Regions from separate parts of the Pigmentiphaga litoralis genome, predicted to be linked through region 1. Evidence: predicted binding sites of a transcription regulator. Region 1 holds the regulator's gene; each other region holds the start of a gene.
What was found. The regulator HrcA, encoded in region 1, represses chaperone genes, less so after heat shock. The targets are predictions, from matches to a motif close to TTAGCACTCNNNNNNNNNGAGTGCTAA.

Region 1 (4,884 bases):
GCGCGGATTCCAGCGCTTCGGATACCGGGGTCAGCGCCGAGTCATGATTGGCGAGCTGGGCGATCCGCTGCGATGCCGCGGCCAGCCGGGTGTGTGCCGCGTCGTCGTCTTCTTCCAGCGCCGCAATGGTCTGGCTCGCGCCGTCGATCAAGGATTGGGCATGCGCCAGCCGGGTGTGTTCGGCCTGCAGTTCTTCCCACTCGTCGGCGCCCAAGGCCAGGCGGTCCAGTTCGTCGGCCTGCCATTGGAGCCGTTCGCGTTCCTGCTGCAGGCTTTCGGCGTCGCGTTCCACGGTTTCCAGGCGGCGCGCCACGTCGCGCCAGGCCTTCCAGGCGTCGGCGATGCCGCGGCGCAGGGCGGAATGATCGCCATGACCGTCGAGCAGATCGCGCTGGGAATCGGCCTTGAGCAGGCTCTGGTGGGCATGCTGGCCATGAATGTCGACCAGTTGCTCGCCCAGTTCACGCAGTTGCGTGAGGGTGGCTGGCATGCCGTTGATGAAGCTGCGGCTGCGGCCCTGGCTGTCGATCAGGCGGCGGAGCACGAGGCTGTCGCTGTCCAGTTCGTGGTCGGCCAGCCAGCCGGTCAGGGTATCCGGAACGTCGAAGACGGCGCTGATTTCGGCGCGGGTCGCCCCTTCGCGCAAAACCGAGGCGTCCGCCCGCTCGCCCAGCGCCAGGGCCAGTGCGTCGATCAGGATCGACTTGCCTGCGCCCGTCTCGCCGGAAAACACGGTGAATCCGGGGCCAAACTCGACCTCGGTGTGGTCGACAATCACAAAATCATTGATGTGCAGCGCGCGCAGCATACGGGAGAAGGCCAGTAAAGATCGGGGTCAGTCGACTGCTGCGCCGGAAATCTGGTTCCAGTGCAACTTTCGTCGCAAAGTGGAAAAGTAACTGTATCCGGCCGGATGAAGGAAGCGGATGGTATGTTCTGCACGTCTCACTACGATGCGGTCGCCGACCTTCAGGGACGACCAGCTCTGCATGTCGAAGTGAACGCTGGCACTCTCGTCACGGCCACCCTGCGCGCGGGTGAGCGTGATTTCGATCGTACAGTGATCGGGGATGGTGATCGGCCGGTTGGACAGCGCCTGGGGCGCGACCGGAACAAGCACCAATCCGCGCAATGACGGATGCAGGATCGGACCGTTGGCGGACAACGCGTAGGCGGTCGACCCGGTGGGGGTGGCGATGATCAGGCCGTCGGCGCGCTGCTTGGACATGTACAGCCCGTCCACCTGCACCGTGACTTCGATCATGCCGCCCAGCCCGGCCCGGCTCAGCACCACGTCATTCAGCGCCAGCGCCGAGATCATGGTGGTTTCGCCGCGGATCACGCTGGAGTCCAGCAGGATCCGCTCTTCAGACTCGAAATTGCCTTCCATCATGCCGGCAATGGCTTCTTCGGCCGATTCGAGCGGGATATCAGTGATGAAGCCCAGACGGCCGTGGTTGATGCCGACAAGCGGCACATTCCAGGGCGCCAGTTGCCGGGCCAGGCCCAGCATGGTGCCGTCGCCGCCCATGACGATCGCGAGCGAGGCGCGCTGCCCGATCTCGTCGACCGTGGCGGCCGGGTAGTCGGTCAGCCCGATATTGACGGCGGTTTCGGCTTCAAACAACACTTCTCGGCCGCTGGCCTGAAGCATGCGCGCAAGGGCCCGCAGCGGCCCGGCGATGCCGGTGTCATGGTATTTGCCAACGAGGGCGACGATGGGAAAATGCATGCTTGGGATTATATGGGTGAAGGTGGCCGGCGAGCGGGAAAAACCGTCCTGCCAAGCCCGACCGTCATTACAATAGCGGATATGGACGATCGCGCACGCACGCTACTCAAGGCGCTCATAGAGCGTTACATCACTGACGGCCAGCCCGTCGGTTCGCGCACCTTGTCGAAAGTCTTCGATCTGTCGCCGGCCACGATCCGCAACGTCATGGCCGACCTGGAAGACCACGGGCTGATCCACAGTCCGCACACCTCGGCCGGGCGGGTTCCCACGCCCAAGGGCTACCGGGTGTTCGTCGATTCCCTGCTGACCGTCCGCCCGTACGAAGTGTCCGAAGAAAACCGGATACAGACGCTGCTGCCCGCGGCCGACCCGCAACGCGTCATTGCATCAGCCGCGTCGCTGCTTTCCAACCTGTCGCAATTTGCAGGGGTGGTGATGGCGCCCAAACGCACGCAAATGTTCCGGCAGATCGAATTCATCCGGCTGTCCGACAAGCGGGTGCTGCTGATTATCGTGACGCCGGAAGGCGACGTGCAGAACCGCATCCTGTTCGCGCAGCGCGACTATTCGTCCACCGAACTGATGGAAGCGGCCAATTTCTTCAACCAGCATTTCGGCGGCAAGTCGTTTGACGACGTGCGGCTGACGCTGCAGCGCGACCTGGGCAAGCTGCGCGAAGACATCTCCCGCCTGATGCAGCAGGCCGTGGACGCCAGCACCGAAGTCGCGGCTGACAACTCCGATTCGGTTGTCATTTCGGGCGAGCTGAACCTGCTGGGGGTATCCGACCTGGGCGCCGACCTGGACAAGCTGCGCAAGATGTTCGGCCTGTTCGAAAAGAGAACCGATCTGATGCAGCTGCTCGACATTTCCAGCCGCGCGCAGGGCGTCCAGATCTATATCGGCGGCGACTCGCAACTGGTCCCGGTCGAAGAATTGAGCGTGATCACCGCGCCCTACGGGGTCGACGGCAAGATCGTGGGCACCCTGGGCGTCATCGGCCCTACGCGTATGTCGTACGATCGCGTCATCCCGATCGTCGACATCACGGCGCGCCTGCTTTCCAACGCGCTCAGCCAACACTAGGACACGCATGCGTTTTCTTCCCGAACCGCCCCATCGTCATGGCGCGGTTGTCCACGGCGCGGCCGCCAAGACCGGCGTGCTGCTGGTCAATCTCGGCACGCCCGACGCGCCGAATCCCAAGGCCGTCCGCCGTTTCCTGGCCGAATTCCTGTCCGATCCCCGCGTCATCGAAATCCCCCGGCCGATCTGGTGGGTGATCCTGAACGGCATCATCCTGAACGTGCGTCCCAAGGACGCGGCGGCGCGGTATGCGTCGGTGTGGATGGCCGAAGGATCGCCGCTCATGGTCTGGAGCCGGCGCCAGACGGCGGCGGTGGACGCGGCGTTGACAGCACGCGGCCACGCGGTTGAAGTGGTGCTGGGCATGCGTTATGGCAATCCGTCGCTGGCCAGCGCCATGCAGACCCTGCGCGAGCGTGGCTGCGACCGGATCCTGGTGTTGCCCCTGTACCCGCAGTATTCCGCCAGCACGACGGCCACTGTGTCCGACGCGATCAATGCGCTGCTGGCGCGCACCCGCAACACGCCCGAACTGCGGTTCGTGAAGCATTTCCATGACGACCCGGGCTACATCGCCTCCCTGGCGGCGCGGGTGAACGACTTCTGGGAACACAACGGCCGCGGGCAGAAACTGGTGCTGAGCTTTCACGGCCTGCCGCGCCGGTCCCTCGACCTGGGCGATCCGTACTTTTGCGAATGCCAGAAAACCGGGCGGCTGCTGATCGCTGCCCTGGGGCTGACGCCGGACCAGGTCGAAATCACCTTCCAGAGCCGCTTTGGCGCCGCCGAGTGGCTGCAGCCCTACACCGAGCCCACGCTGAAAGAACTGGCCAAGAATGGCGTGACGTCGGTCGACGTGTTCTGTCCGGGATTCGTGGGCGATTGCATCGAGACCCTGGAAGAAATGGCCCAAGAAGCGCGCGACGCGTTCCTGGCCGCCGGCGGTACGCAATACCGCTACATTCCGGCGATCAATGACTCGGCGCCGTGGATCGACGCCCTGACGTCGCTGGTCGAACGCCACCTGCAGGGCTGGCCGACAAAAGCGGCCCGTTCCCCCGACATGGCCGCCGCCGAGGCACGCGAATTGCAGGTTCAGCGCGAACATGCCCTTGAACTTGGCGCAACCGACTGAATATGTGTCCGGGCATGCTGGCATTTCCAGTCTGGAACACACATACGTATGGAAGAACTGCGGATCGATAAATGGCTCTGGGCAGCCCGTTTCTTCAAGACGCGCACACTGGCCCAGGCCGCCGTGGAAAACGGGCAGGTCAAAGTGGCCGGCGATCGGGTCAAGCCCTCCCGGTCCGTCCGGCCGGGCGACATGCTGCAGATTCGGGTTGGGCAGCAGGACTGGGAAGTCCTGGTCCGCGGCATTGCCGCCCTGCGTGGCCCGGCGGTGTTTGCGCGCACGCTGTACGACGAAACGCCTGACGGCATGAAAAAACGGCTCACTGCCATCGAACTGAACCGTCAGGCGCGCGACCCTTCTGTCGAACTCAAGGGCCGTCCCACGAAAGCCGATCGCCGCCGCCTGGATCGCTTCCGCCACGGCGACGAATGAACTTTCTTCTGCCTGCCGCGTCGCGGCAGGCTTGAAATGCCGGTCCTTACCCCCATCTGTGGCATATCGCGAAAGCAAGTGCCTGATTTTTCTCGACTTTTTTCATTGGAGGACTTCGATGTCTGCTGAGCAGTCGCCTGGCGACCAACCTACCCAGCGCGCCCCGCAGGAAGACGCTTTTTCCATGCCCGAGGGCAATGCCGGGACCCCGCAAGAACAGCCCGCGGTCGAGACCGATCCTGTAGCCGACCTTCAGGCGCAGCTTGCTGCCGCCCAGGCTCAGGCCCAGGAACACTACGACGCCCTGCTGCGTGCACGTGCCGACGCGGAAAACGCGCGCCGCCGCGCCCAGGACGACGTGGCCAAGGCCCACAAATTCAGTATCGAATCTTTCGCCGAAAGCATGGTGCCGGTGCGGGACAGCCTCGAAGCGGCGCTGGCCCAGCAAGGCCAGACCGTGGAATCGCTGCGTGAAGGCGTCGACATCACGCTCAAG
Region 2 (4,884 bases), on a different contig from region 1:
CGAAGAAATGGTGGCCTACGCGCACAGCGGCGCGTGCCGCTGGCAGGCCCTGCTGGCCCACTTTGACGCCACATCGGAAAGCGGCCCCTGCGGCACCTGCGACAGCTGCCTGCGGATCGCCGCGGCATCGGCCCGCCAGGCGGTGGAAGACACCGCGGAATCGGGCAGCGACGACGCCATCCGTATCGGGCGGGACGATGTGCTGATGGCACGCCGCAGTGGCGCAACGGGTGCCATTGGCGGCATTGCGGGCAGCGTGACTCATGGCCAGGCAGGCAAGGTCAACGGTCCGATCCGTTCTGTCGCGACCTCTGCCGTCAGCGCCGACACCGCCTCTTTGGTCCCCTCTTCGGGCCCATCATCCGCCGACCTGCCCCGTCCGGCCTTTTCCCCCGGCGACATCGTCAGTGTGCGTCGTCATGGCACTGGCACCGTCGAGCGCGTCGACGCGGACACCATCACCGTGTCATTCGAGGACGGCGCGCACCGCGCGTTCGTGGCGAGCTTCGTGCAACACGCCGAACGCGTCGCCAACGCGTGACCAGGCAGCCCGGACCGTGATTCGTCACAGGCTTGGGCAGCCCGTTCCGCGCAGCCGCCTTTATTCGCAACCTACCAGGAGAACCCAATGAAATTGCAAGGCAAACGTGCATTGATTACCGGCGCGGATTCCGGCATCGGCCAGGCCATCGCGGCCCTGTTCGCGCAGGAAGGCGCCGACGTCGCCATCACCTATCACACCGACAAAGATGGCGCGGAAGACACCCGCCGCCTGATCGAAGCCGCCGGCCGCCAGGCGATCGTGATCCAGGGCGACGTGGGCGACTCGTCATCCGTCGAACGCACTTTTGACGAAGTGATCAACACGTTCGGCAGCCTGGACATTCTGGTGAACAACGCGGGCAAGGGCATGGGCGGCGTGCCGGTCGTGGAATTGACCGACGAACAGGTCGAACTGATCCTGCGCACGGACCTGATGGGCCCGCTGTTCTGCTGCCGCGCCTTCATCAAGCGCCGCCGCGCGGCGGGCCCGGGCGGGCGCATCGTCAATATCTCGTCGGTCGCGCAGCATCTGCCGACCCCCGAAAGCGCCCCGTACGGCATGGCCAAGGCGGGTGTCGGATCGCTGGCCCGCAGCCTGTCGCGCGAACTGGCCGAAGACAAGATCAACGTGAACAACATCGCGCCGGGGCTGATCCAGACGCCCATGACCCAGGAACGTCTGGACGATCCGGAAAAGAAGGCGGAGTCCATGAAGGCCATTCCGTGGCACCGTCCGGGCCAGCCGGAAGAAATCGCCCGCCTGGCCCTGTTCCTGGCATCGGACGACGGCGATTACGTGACCGGCCAGACCTGGACGATGGACGGCGGACTGACCATGCAGTGGGGCGGCGCATGATCGTCACCCCTACCCCCACCGGGTAGTTTCCCTGACAGCGGCCGCGGCAACCCCGCGGCCGCTGTGCTACAAAGCCAGCACTTCCCTCGCTGTTCCCAGCGACGCGTCCTTGCCGCGCGGTTTCCGTTCCGCGGCGCTTACAAAGAAATATAAATCTGGACCGCCCTTGAAACGGGCCAACACCGTCCCTATAATTAGCACTCGATCGCATAGAGTGCTAACAGCGCCGGACGCCCTGCATCCGCCTGCCCCACCACTGCGATCCGGCATCCGCGGTGCCTTGTGCGTCCGGACTGCCGATCCTGGCTGACTCAGCCCCTTTTTCCAATTCATACGTCAATTTTTCGTATATCAGGAGTTTGTATGGCCCTCCGTCCCCTGCAGGATCGCGTGATCCTCAAGCGTCTCGACAACGTGCGTACAACCGCTTCGGGCATCGTCATCCCCGAAAGCGCTGCTGAAAAGCCTGATCAAGGCGAAGTCCTGGCTGTCGGTCCTGGCAAGAAGAGCGACGACGGCAAGGTGAGCCCGGTTGACCTGAAGGTCGGCGACAAGGTTCTGTTCGGCAAGTACGCCGGCCAGACCGTCAAGATCGACGGCGAAGAACTGATCGTTATCCGCGAAGAAGAAATCCTGGCCGTGATCCAGTAAGCGCCTGCTGCGCTCTGCTGTATTGATCACCCGATTTCGCTTCTAGACCCCTACTCAAGGAATATCCATGGCTGCTAAACAAGTTGTATTCGGCGACGACGCACGTGCTCGTATCGTCCGCGGCGTCAACGTTCTCGCGAACGCCGTCAAAGTCACCCTGGGCCCGAAAGGCCGTAACGTCGTGCTCGAGCGTTCATTCGGCGCCCCCACCGTCACGAAAGACGGCGTGTCGGTCGCGAAAGAAATCGAACTGAAAGACAAGTACGAAAACCTTGGCGCCCAGCTCGTCAAGGAAGTGGCTTCCAAGACCAGCGACAACGCCGGTGACGGTACCACCACCGCAACCGTGCTGGCCCAGGCCGTCGTGCTGGAAGGCCTGAAGTACGTGACCGCCGGCCTGAACCCGATGGACCTGAAGCGCGGCATCGACAAGGCCGTGGCTGCCGCCATCGCCGAACTCAAGAACATCAGCCGTCCTTGCGCCACCAGCAAGGAAATCGCCCAAGTCGGTTCGATCTCGGCCAACAGCGACAGCTCGATCGGCCAGATCATCGCCGACGCGATGGACAAGGTTGGCAAGGAAGGCGTCATCACCGTTGAAGACGGCAAGTCGCTCGACAACGAACTGGACGTCGTCGAAGGCATGCAATTCGACCGCGGCTACCTGTCGCCTTACTTCATCAACAGCCCGGAAAAGCAAGTTGCCGCGCTGGAAGACCCGTTCATCCTGATCCACGACAAGAAGATCAGCAACATCCGCGAACTGCTGCCGGTGCTGGAACAAGTCGCCAAGCAAAGCCGTCCGCTGCTGATCATCGCCGAAGACGTCGAAGGCGAAGCCCTGGCAACGCTGGTGGTCAACAACATCCGTGGCATCCTGAAGACCACCGCCGTGAAGGCGCCTGGCTTCGGCGATCGTCGCAAGGCGCTGCTGGAAGACATCGCCATCCTGACCGGCGGTACCGTGATCTCGGAAGAGACCGGCCTGTCGCTCGAGAAGGCAACCCTGGCTGAACTCGGCCAGGCCAAGCGCATCGAAGTGGCGAAAGAAAACACCACGATCATCGACGGCGCTGGCGACGGCAAGAACATCGAAGCCCGCGTCAAGCAAGTGCGTGCCCAGATCGAAGAAGCCACGTCGGACTACGACCGTGAAAAGCTGCAAGAACGCGTGGCCAAGCTGGCCGGCGGTGTTGCCGTGATCAAGGTTGGCGCAGCCACCGAAGTCGAAATGAAGGAAAAGAAGGCCCGCGTCGAAGACGCCCTGCACGCTACCCGTGCAGCCGTTGAAGAAGGCGTGGTTCCTGGCGGCGGCGTTGCACTGATCCGTGCCAAGCAAGCCATTCTGGACCTGAAGGGCGACAACGCCGATCAGGACGCAGGTATCAAGATCATCCTGCGCGCCATCGAAGAGCCGCTGCGCACCATCGTGTCGAACGCTGGCGACGAGCCTAGCGTCATCGTCAACGCGGTGCTGGCTGGCAAGGGCAACTACGGCTACAACGCACAGACCGGCGAATACGGCGACATGATCGAATTCGGCGTGCTGGACCCGACCAAGGTCACGCGTACCGCGCTGCAGAACGCTGCTTCGGTGGCCTCGCTGCTGCTGACGACGGAAGCCATCGTGGTTGAAGTGGCCGACGACAAGGCACCTGCCGGCGGTATGGGCGGCGGCGGCATGGGCGGCATGGGTGGCATGGGCGGCATGGACTTCTAAGTCCTTACTGCTTCACGCTTTACCTGCGTACGACCTCCCCGGGCTTGCCCGGGGCTGCAATACAAAAAACCCTCGACTTCGGTCGGGGGTTTTTTTATGGGCGGTCGGTATTCTTCGCGGCGCGATTCGTCACCCAAATCTGCTTGCCGGCAAGGGGTCGGCACGTCCATGATGGATGCTGGTAAACGCCTACTTCGCGAGACGCCCGCCCGCCATGCCCTATCGCACCCGCTTCGAATCGCTGGGCTACATGTTTCCCGACCTGAAGACCCTCATGGCCAAGGCCACGCCCGCACGATCGGGTGACCAACTGGCTGGACTTGCGGCATCCACGTACGAAGAACGGATGGCGGCGCGCATCGCCCTGGCCGACGTGCCGCTGCGCGACTTCCTGCAGAACGTGTTGATCCCGTACGAGACGGACGAGGTCACGCGGCTGATCATCGACACCCACGACGCGGCCGCCTTTGCGCCCATCAGCCACTTCACCGTGGGCGACTTTCGCAACTGGCTGCTGCTGGACACCACCGACAGCGCAGCGCTGACTGCGGCGGCGCCCGGCATCACCCCCGAAATGGCTGCGGCAGTCAGCAAGCTGATGCGCAACCAGGACCTGGTCCTGGCCGCGCGCAAGTGCAGCGTGGTGACCCGATTCCGGAACACCATCGGCCTGCCGGGACGGCTGTCGGTCCGGCTGCAGCCCAACCACCCGACCGACGACGTAGCCGGCATTGCCGCCAGCATGCTCGATGGCCTGCTGTATGGGGCGGGCGACGCGGTGGTCGGCATCAATCCGGCGAGCGATTCGCTGACGGCATTGACCCGTCTGTGGCAGATGCTGGACGACGTGCGGGCGCGCTTCGAGATTCCTACGCAGACCTGCGTGCTGACCCACGTGACCACGCAGATCCAGGCGATCGAACGCGGCGCGCCGATCGACCTGGTCTTCCAGTCCGTGGCCGGCACCGAAGGCGCGAACCGGGGCTTTGGTGTGACGCTGGACCTGCTGCGCGAAGCGCGCGCGGCTGCCTTGTCGCTCAATCGCGGCACGCTGGGTGACAACGTCATGTACCTGGAAACCGGCCAGGGCAGCGCGCTGTCATCCGGGTCGCAC
Region 3 (4,884 bases), on a different contig from region 1:
TAGTACGCGTCGGGAATCTGGATCAGGATGCCGGCCCCGTCGCCCATGAGCGGATCGGCGCCGACGGCACCCCGGTGGTCCAGGTTTTCAAGGATCTTCAGGCCTTGCTGGATGATGGAGTGGCTTTTCTTGCCCTTGATGTGCGCAACGAAGCCGACACCACAGGCGTCGTGTTCATTGGCCGGGTCATACATGCCCTGCGCTTCGGGCGCGGTATGGATGGCCGGCGCGGCAGCGGCTGCCCGGGTATGACCGTTGAAGCCGATGCGGCTGGCGTCGATGACGGCCATCTGGACTTGCGACGACGGGGACACCGAGGAGGGATCCTGGTGGGAATGGGGCATGAAACGCTCCGGTAAAGCGACCCGGCAAAGGAACGGGTCGTGGACAGGTCTGACAGGATGGGCAGGTCGCGGCCAGGCAATGCATGACGTGCAGGGCTGGCGGGCACCGATAGCCTGACGATACTGCGGCGCAGCAGCCGGCGCAAGGACAATATTAGGGGACTGTCCCTTTTATTTATTCAGCCTTACCGCTTCAGACATTTAATTGGGGACGGACCATTTTCTCATCCCCCGTACATCCAGCATCCATGCGCGTTTCAGGGCGGTTGGCGAACTGCGGTTTCCGGTCCCGAAGACTCGTCCTTTTGCGCCGCGTTCTCCACCCCTGCTTCCATTGCCGGCGCGACCGTCTTGCGCGGCCGGCCACGTTTTGCGGCGGCGGGCCGTCGGCTGGCCGCGCCGCCCCCCAGCATTTCCAGGAAGCTGTCCGATCCCAGGGCCCACTGGCCCTGCAACGCCCGTCCGATGGCGTCCGCGTCGCGCGACGACAATCCTGCCAATATGTAGCGGCGGTATTTGGCCTGGCGGTCGAACGGGGTATTGCCGTAGGCCCAGTAGTCGCCGTGATCGTGCAGAAAGGGTTGCTTGGCGCCGCCCATGTGCGCGGCGGCCGATGACCATCTCCATTGCTCGGCGTCATCTGTCAGGGCTTGTCGCAGCGGCAGGGTTTCAACCCAGGCTTGCGCCGGCAGGACCCAGGCGCCGGGTTCCACTAGCGTGGACCGGTAGCGGCCCTGGAAAACCGGGCCGGACCGCAAATGCGCCGCCAGCCGGCGGCCGATGGCCTGCAGCAGGCCGGCCAGACCATTCGAGCCGGCGGGCGTTGCAAGCAGCAGTAACTGGTCGGGCGCCAATGTCCACCCATGCAGCGCGACGCCATGCATGCGGGCTTCGTCGGCCAGCCATGCCGCGACACGATCGAAAAGCGCCGCCACCGACCCTTCCGAAGGGGCCAGGGGCGAGGTAAACCGGGCCTGCGCAAGGTGCGGAAGGCCAGCTGCGTAGAGTCTGGGAAGACGTGCCATCCGCTCAGGTTACAATAAAAAGGGACAGATGGCTCGGCCTTACCGTGTCGCCGCATTTTTGCGAATTTTTACAGAACATCCGGCAAGAAAAGCTGTCTATTCTTATAGGTCGGGTACGTTGGTTATCCGCGCGCCATCAAGGCAAATGCCAAGCAAAGGCGCAAGCAGGAATGAGGTGTCTGCCGGGCGGGACCGCAGCGCAGCACAGGGCGGCAAGGCCTGCCCTTGCACCATACATTCCGGCTATCGCAGCTATCAAAAAGACGCATTAGCACTCGGTTTGCTGGAGTGCTAACCTTGATGCATTGGGAGGTATGAATCCATGAACAAATCGTTGAAGCAGTCCCCCGTCGTCCCTGCCGGTTTCGGCCCCGGAGCGCTGGCCATGGCAATTGCCAATCCAGGTGCGCTCGGTACGATAGAGGCATATATCGGCGCGGTGAACCGCCTGCCGGTGCTGACTGCCGACCAGGAAACGTCGCTGGCCCGTCGCTATCAGGAAACCGAAGACCTGGGCGCCGCCCGCGAGCTGGTCCTGTCGCACCTGCGTCTGGTGGTGGCGATCGCTCGCCAGTACCTGGGCTATGGGTTGCCGCATGCCGACCTGATCCAGGAAGGCAACGTGGGCCTGATGAAAGCCGTGAAGCGTTTCGATCCGGAACGTGGCGTGCGCCTGGTGTCGTTCGCGATTCACTGGGTCAAGGCCGAAATCCACGAGTACATCCTCAAGAACTGGAAGCTCGTGAAGGTCGCGACCACGAAGGCGCAGCGCAAGCTGTTCTTCAATCTTCGCAGCATGAAGAAGGACTCGCGTTCGCTCACCCCGGATCAGGTCACCGAGATCGCGACCGCGCTGAACGTGCGTCCGCAAGACGTGACCGACATGGAAGTGCGGCTGTCGGGCCAGGATATGGCGCTTGAAGGCCGCGGGACGGACGACGGCGAAACGGATTTTGCGCCGATCGCCTACCTGTCGGACGAAGGGCAGCATGAGCCGACCCAGGTGCTGGAAGGACGCCGCCGCGACGAGCTGCATGGCGTTGGCTTGCACTCGGCGCTCGACGCGCTGGACGACCGGTCGCGCCGCATCATTGAAGCGCGCTGGTTGAAGGATGAAGGCGGTCTGACCTTGCAGGAACTCGCTTCCGAGTTCGGCGTGTCGGCAGAACGCATTCGCCAGATCGAAGCGCGCGCCATGGTCAAGATGCGTGGCGCGTTGGCCGAATACGCCTGAGCGGACACCATCGCCTGACTGGCTTCACCGCCGGCACGGCAAGAAAAAAAGCGGCCACGGCCGCTTTTTTCTTTTGCGCCCATACACCGGTTTAGACGGCAGGACGACCTCGACACACTCTGTTACCTGCTGAGGCTCATTTAATGAAGAAAAAAGCGACAACCGGGAAACTTCTGGCTTTCGCAGGCGCCTAACTATCAGTTGGGGCACAAACAGGCGCAATGCCTTGTGTCGGACGTCGTGAGGCCCCCCCGCCTTCACGCCGTTCTTCCGGACAGTCTTGTCGGTACCAGCGTACGTCCGCCTCTGTATTTCTCCTCCCTCCCCCCCACTCGAGGCGGATATGTTAACGGGGCACCGCAAGGTGCCCCGTTTTTTTATGCCCGCCGGAATCGTTGCCCGCTGGAGTGTCAGTCGAGCAACTGACGAATGTCGGACGCCAGCGCATCGGGCGTGGCCGTATGCCGGCCGTACAAGCGCAGATTGCCCTTGGGGTCGAAAATGTAGATGCCCGCCGAGTGGTCCATGCTGTAGGAACCCGGTTCCTTGCCGGGAACCTTGGCGTAGAAGACCTTGAACGACTTGGCGACCCGGGCGGTGTCTTCCGCCGACCCTGACAGCCCCAGGAACCGCGGATCGAACTGCGTCACGTAGTCCTTAATGACGGCGGCGGTGTCGCGTTCCGGGTCGACCGTCACGAAGACGACCTGCACTTTGTCGGCGTCCGGCCCCAGCCGTTTCATGACCTCGGCAAAATTCGCCAGCGTGGTCGGGCAGACATCGGGGCACTGAATGAATCCAAAAAAGACCACCACGGCCTTGCCGCGAAAGTCGGCCATGCCGCGCCTGGCCCCGTTGTGGTCCGTCAGGTTCAGGTCTCCGCCGATATCGCTGCCCGTGACGTCCGTGCTGTTGAACGCCAGTTCCTTGCGTTGGCAGCCAGCCAGGGCGCCGGCCATCAGACCGGCCAGCGTCAGTGCGGCGCCAGCACGCAGGACCAGACGCCGGCGCGGGAAAAGAGAGGATGTCATGAGCAGGACGCCAAGGCGCCGCAAGGAAAACGAACAGTCGGAAAAACCGGCAGGTCAGACGTTCAGCAGCCAGTGATCAGCCAGCAAGGCGGCGAACAGCAGCGACAGATACAGGATCGAGAACTTGAACATGCTGCGCGCCAGGGCGTCGCTGTACTGACGGTACAGCTTCCAGGCATAGCCCACGAAGATCGCACCCAGCACCAGCGCGCTCACCAGGTAGACCCAGCCGCTCATGCGGATCACATAGGGCAGCAGCGTGGTCGCCAGCAGGGCGATGGAATACAGCAGGATATGGAGCCGGGTCAACGCTTCGCCGTGCGTGATCGGCAGCATCGGCAGGCCCGAGTTTTCGTAGTCGCGGGTGCGATAGAGCGCCAGCGCCCAGAAGTGCGGCGGGGTCCACACAAAGATGATCAGCACCAGCAGCCAGGCTTCGGCCGGGACACTGTTGGCCACGGCGGCCCAGCCCAGGGCGGGCGGCATGGCGCCCGACAGGCCGCCAATCACGATGTTCTGCGGCGTGCGCGGCTTCAGGATGATCGTGTAGATGATTGCGTAGCCGACAAAGGTGGCGAAGGTCAGCCACATCGTGAGCGGATTGACCCATCGGTAGAGCACGAACATGCCCGCGCCGCCAACGATGCCGGACACCAGCAGAATGTGCGGCGCGCTGATTTCCCCGCGGGCCGACGCCCGATGGGCGGTGCGTGTCATCTTGGCGTCGACCTGCTCTTCGATCAGGCAATTGACCGCAAAGGCCGCCGCCGCCAGCAGCCAGATCCCGATCGTGGCCGACAACACGGTCTGCCAGGGCGGCAACGTGGGCGACGCCAGGAACATCCCGATGACCGCGCAGAACACGGCCAGCTGGGTGACCCGGGGCTTGGTCAGGACCAGGTATTGACGGATGCGCAGGTTGGCGCGCGACGCGGTAAGGCTTTCCATGGCTGAAGGTTAACTCAAGCGTTCGTGCTGGCGACAGCGCCCACCGGCGGCGGGTCGGCCCGTCCGGCGTGGGACAGGCGCACGATCAGGGTGATGCAGAGGATGGTCAGAACCGCCGCGCCGCCGTTATGCAGCACGGCAATCACTATAGGCCATTGCAGGAAAATGCTGGTCAGGCCGGTCAGCAGCTGGACGAGCAGCATGATGTTCAGCAGGCGGGCCGGACCGCGCGTGCCGGGAATGCGCTTCAGCTTGAAGGCCAGCCACCCCAGATAGATCAGGACGACAAAGGCGAAGTTCCG

Region 2: HD883_RS21250 (co-chaperone GroES) is a predicted target of HrcA. The motif match lies at 1,594-1,620, and genes of this name have one in related genera.
Region 3: rpoH (RNA polymerase sigma factor RpoH) is a predicted target of HrcA. The motif match lies at 1,638-1,664, and genes of this name have one in related genera.

The regions. Positions count from the first base shown of each region.
Region 1 covers NZ_JACCBP010000003.1:492,295-497,178, forward strand. The annotation lists gene recN (DNA repair protein RecN) at 1-808, opposite strand, end outside; gene HD883_RS26560 (NAD kinase) at 836-1,732, opposite strand; gene hrcA (heat-inducible transcriptional repressor HrcA) at 1,814-2,821, shown strand; gene hemH (ferrochelatase) at 2,829-3,956, shown strand; gene HD883_RS26575 (RNA-binding S4 domain-containing protein) at 4,005-4,388, shown strand; gene grpE (nucleotide exchange factor GrpE) at 4,507-4,884, shown strand, end outside.
Region 2 covers NZ_JACCBP010000002.1:200,451-205,334, reverse strand. The annotation lists gene HD883_RS21260 (RecQ family ATP-dependent DNA helicase) at 1-541, shown strand, start outside; gene HD883_RS21255 (SDR family NAD(P)-dependent oxidoreductase) at 629-1,399, shown strand; gene HD883_RS21250 (co-chaperone GroES) at 1,763-2,050, shown strand; gene groL (chaperonin GroEL) at 2,118-3,770, shown strand; gene HD883_RS21240 (ethanolamine ammonia-lyase subunit EutB) at 3,985-4,884, shown strand, end outside.
Region 3 covers NZ_JACCBP010000001.1:3,439,844-3,444,727, forward strand. The annotation lists gene HD883_RS15560 (glutamate synthase-related protein) at 1-290, opposite strand, end outside; gene HD883_RS15565 (hypothetical protein) at 602-1,279, opposite strand; gene rpoH (RNA polymerase sigma factor RpoH) at 1,692-2,603, shown strand; gene HD883_RS15575 (SCO family protein) at 3,014-3,634, opposite strand; gene cyoE (heme o synthase) at 3,689-4,582, opposite strand; gene HD883_RS15585 (COX15/CtaA family protein) at 4,597-4,884, opposite strand, start outside.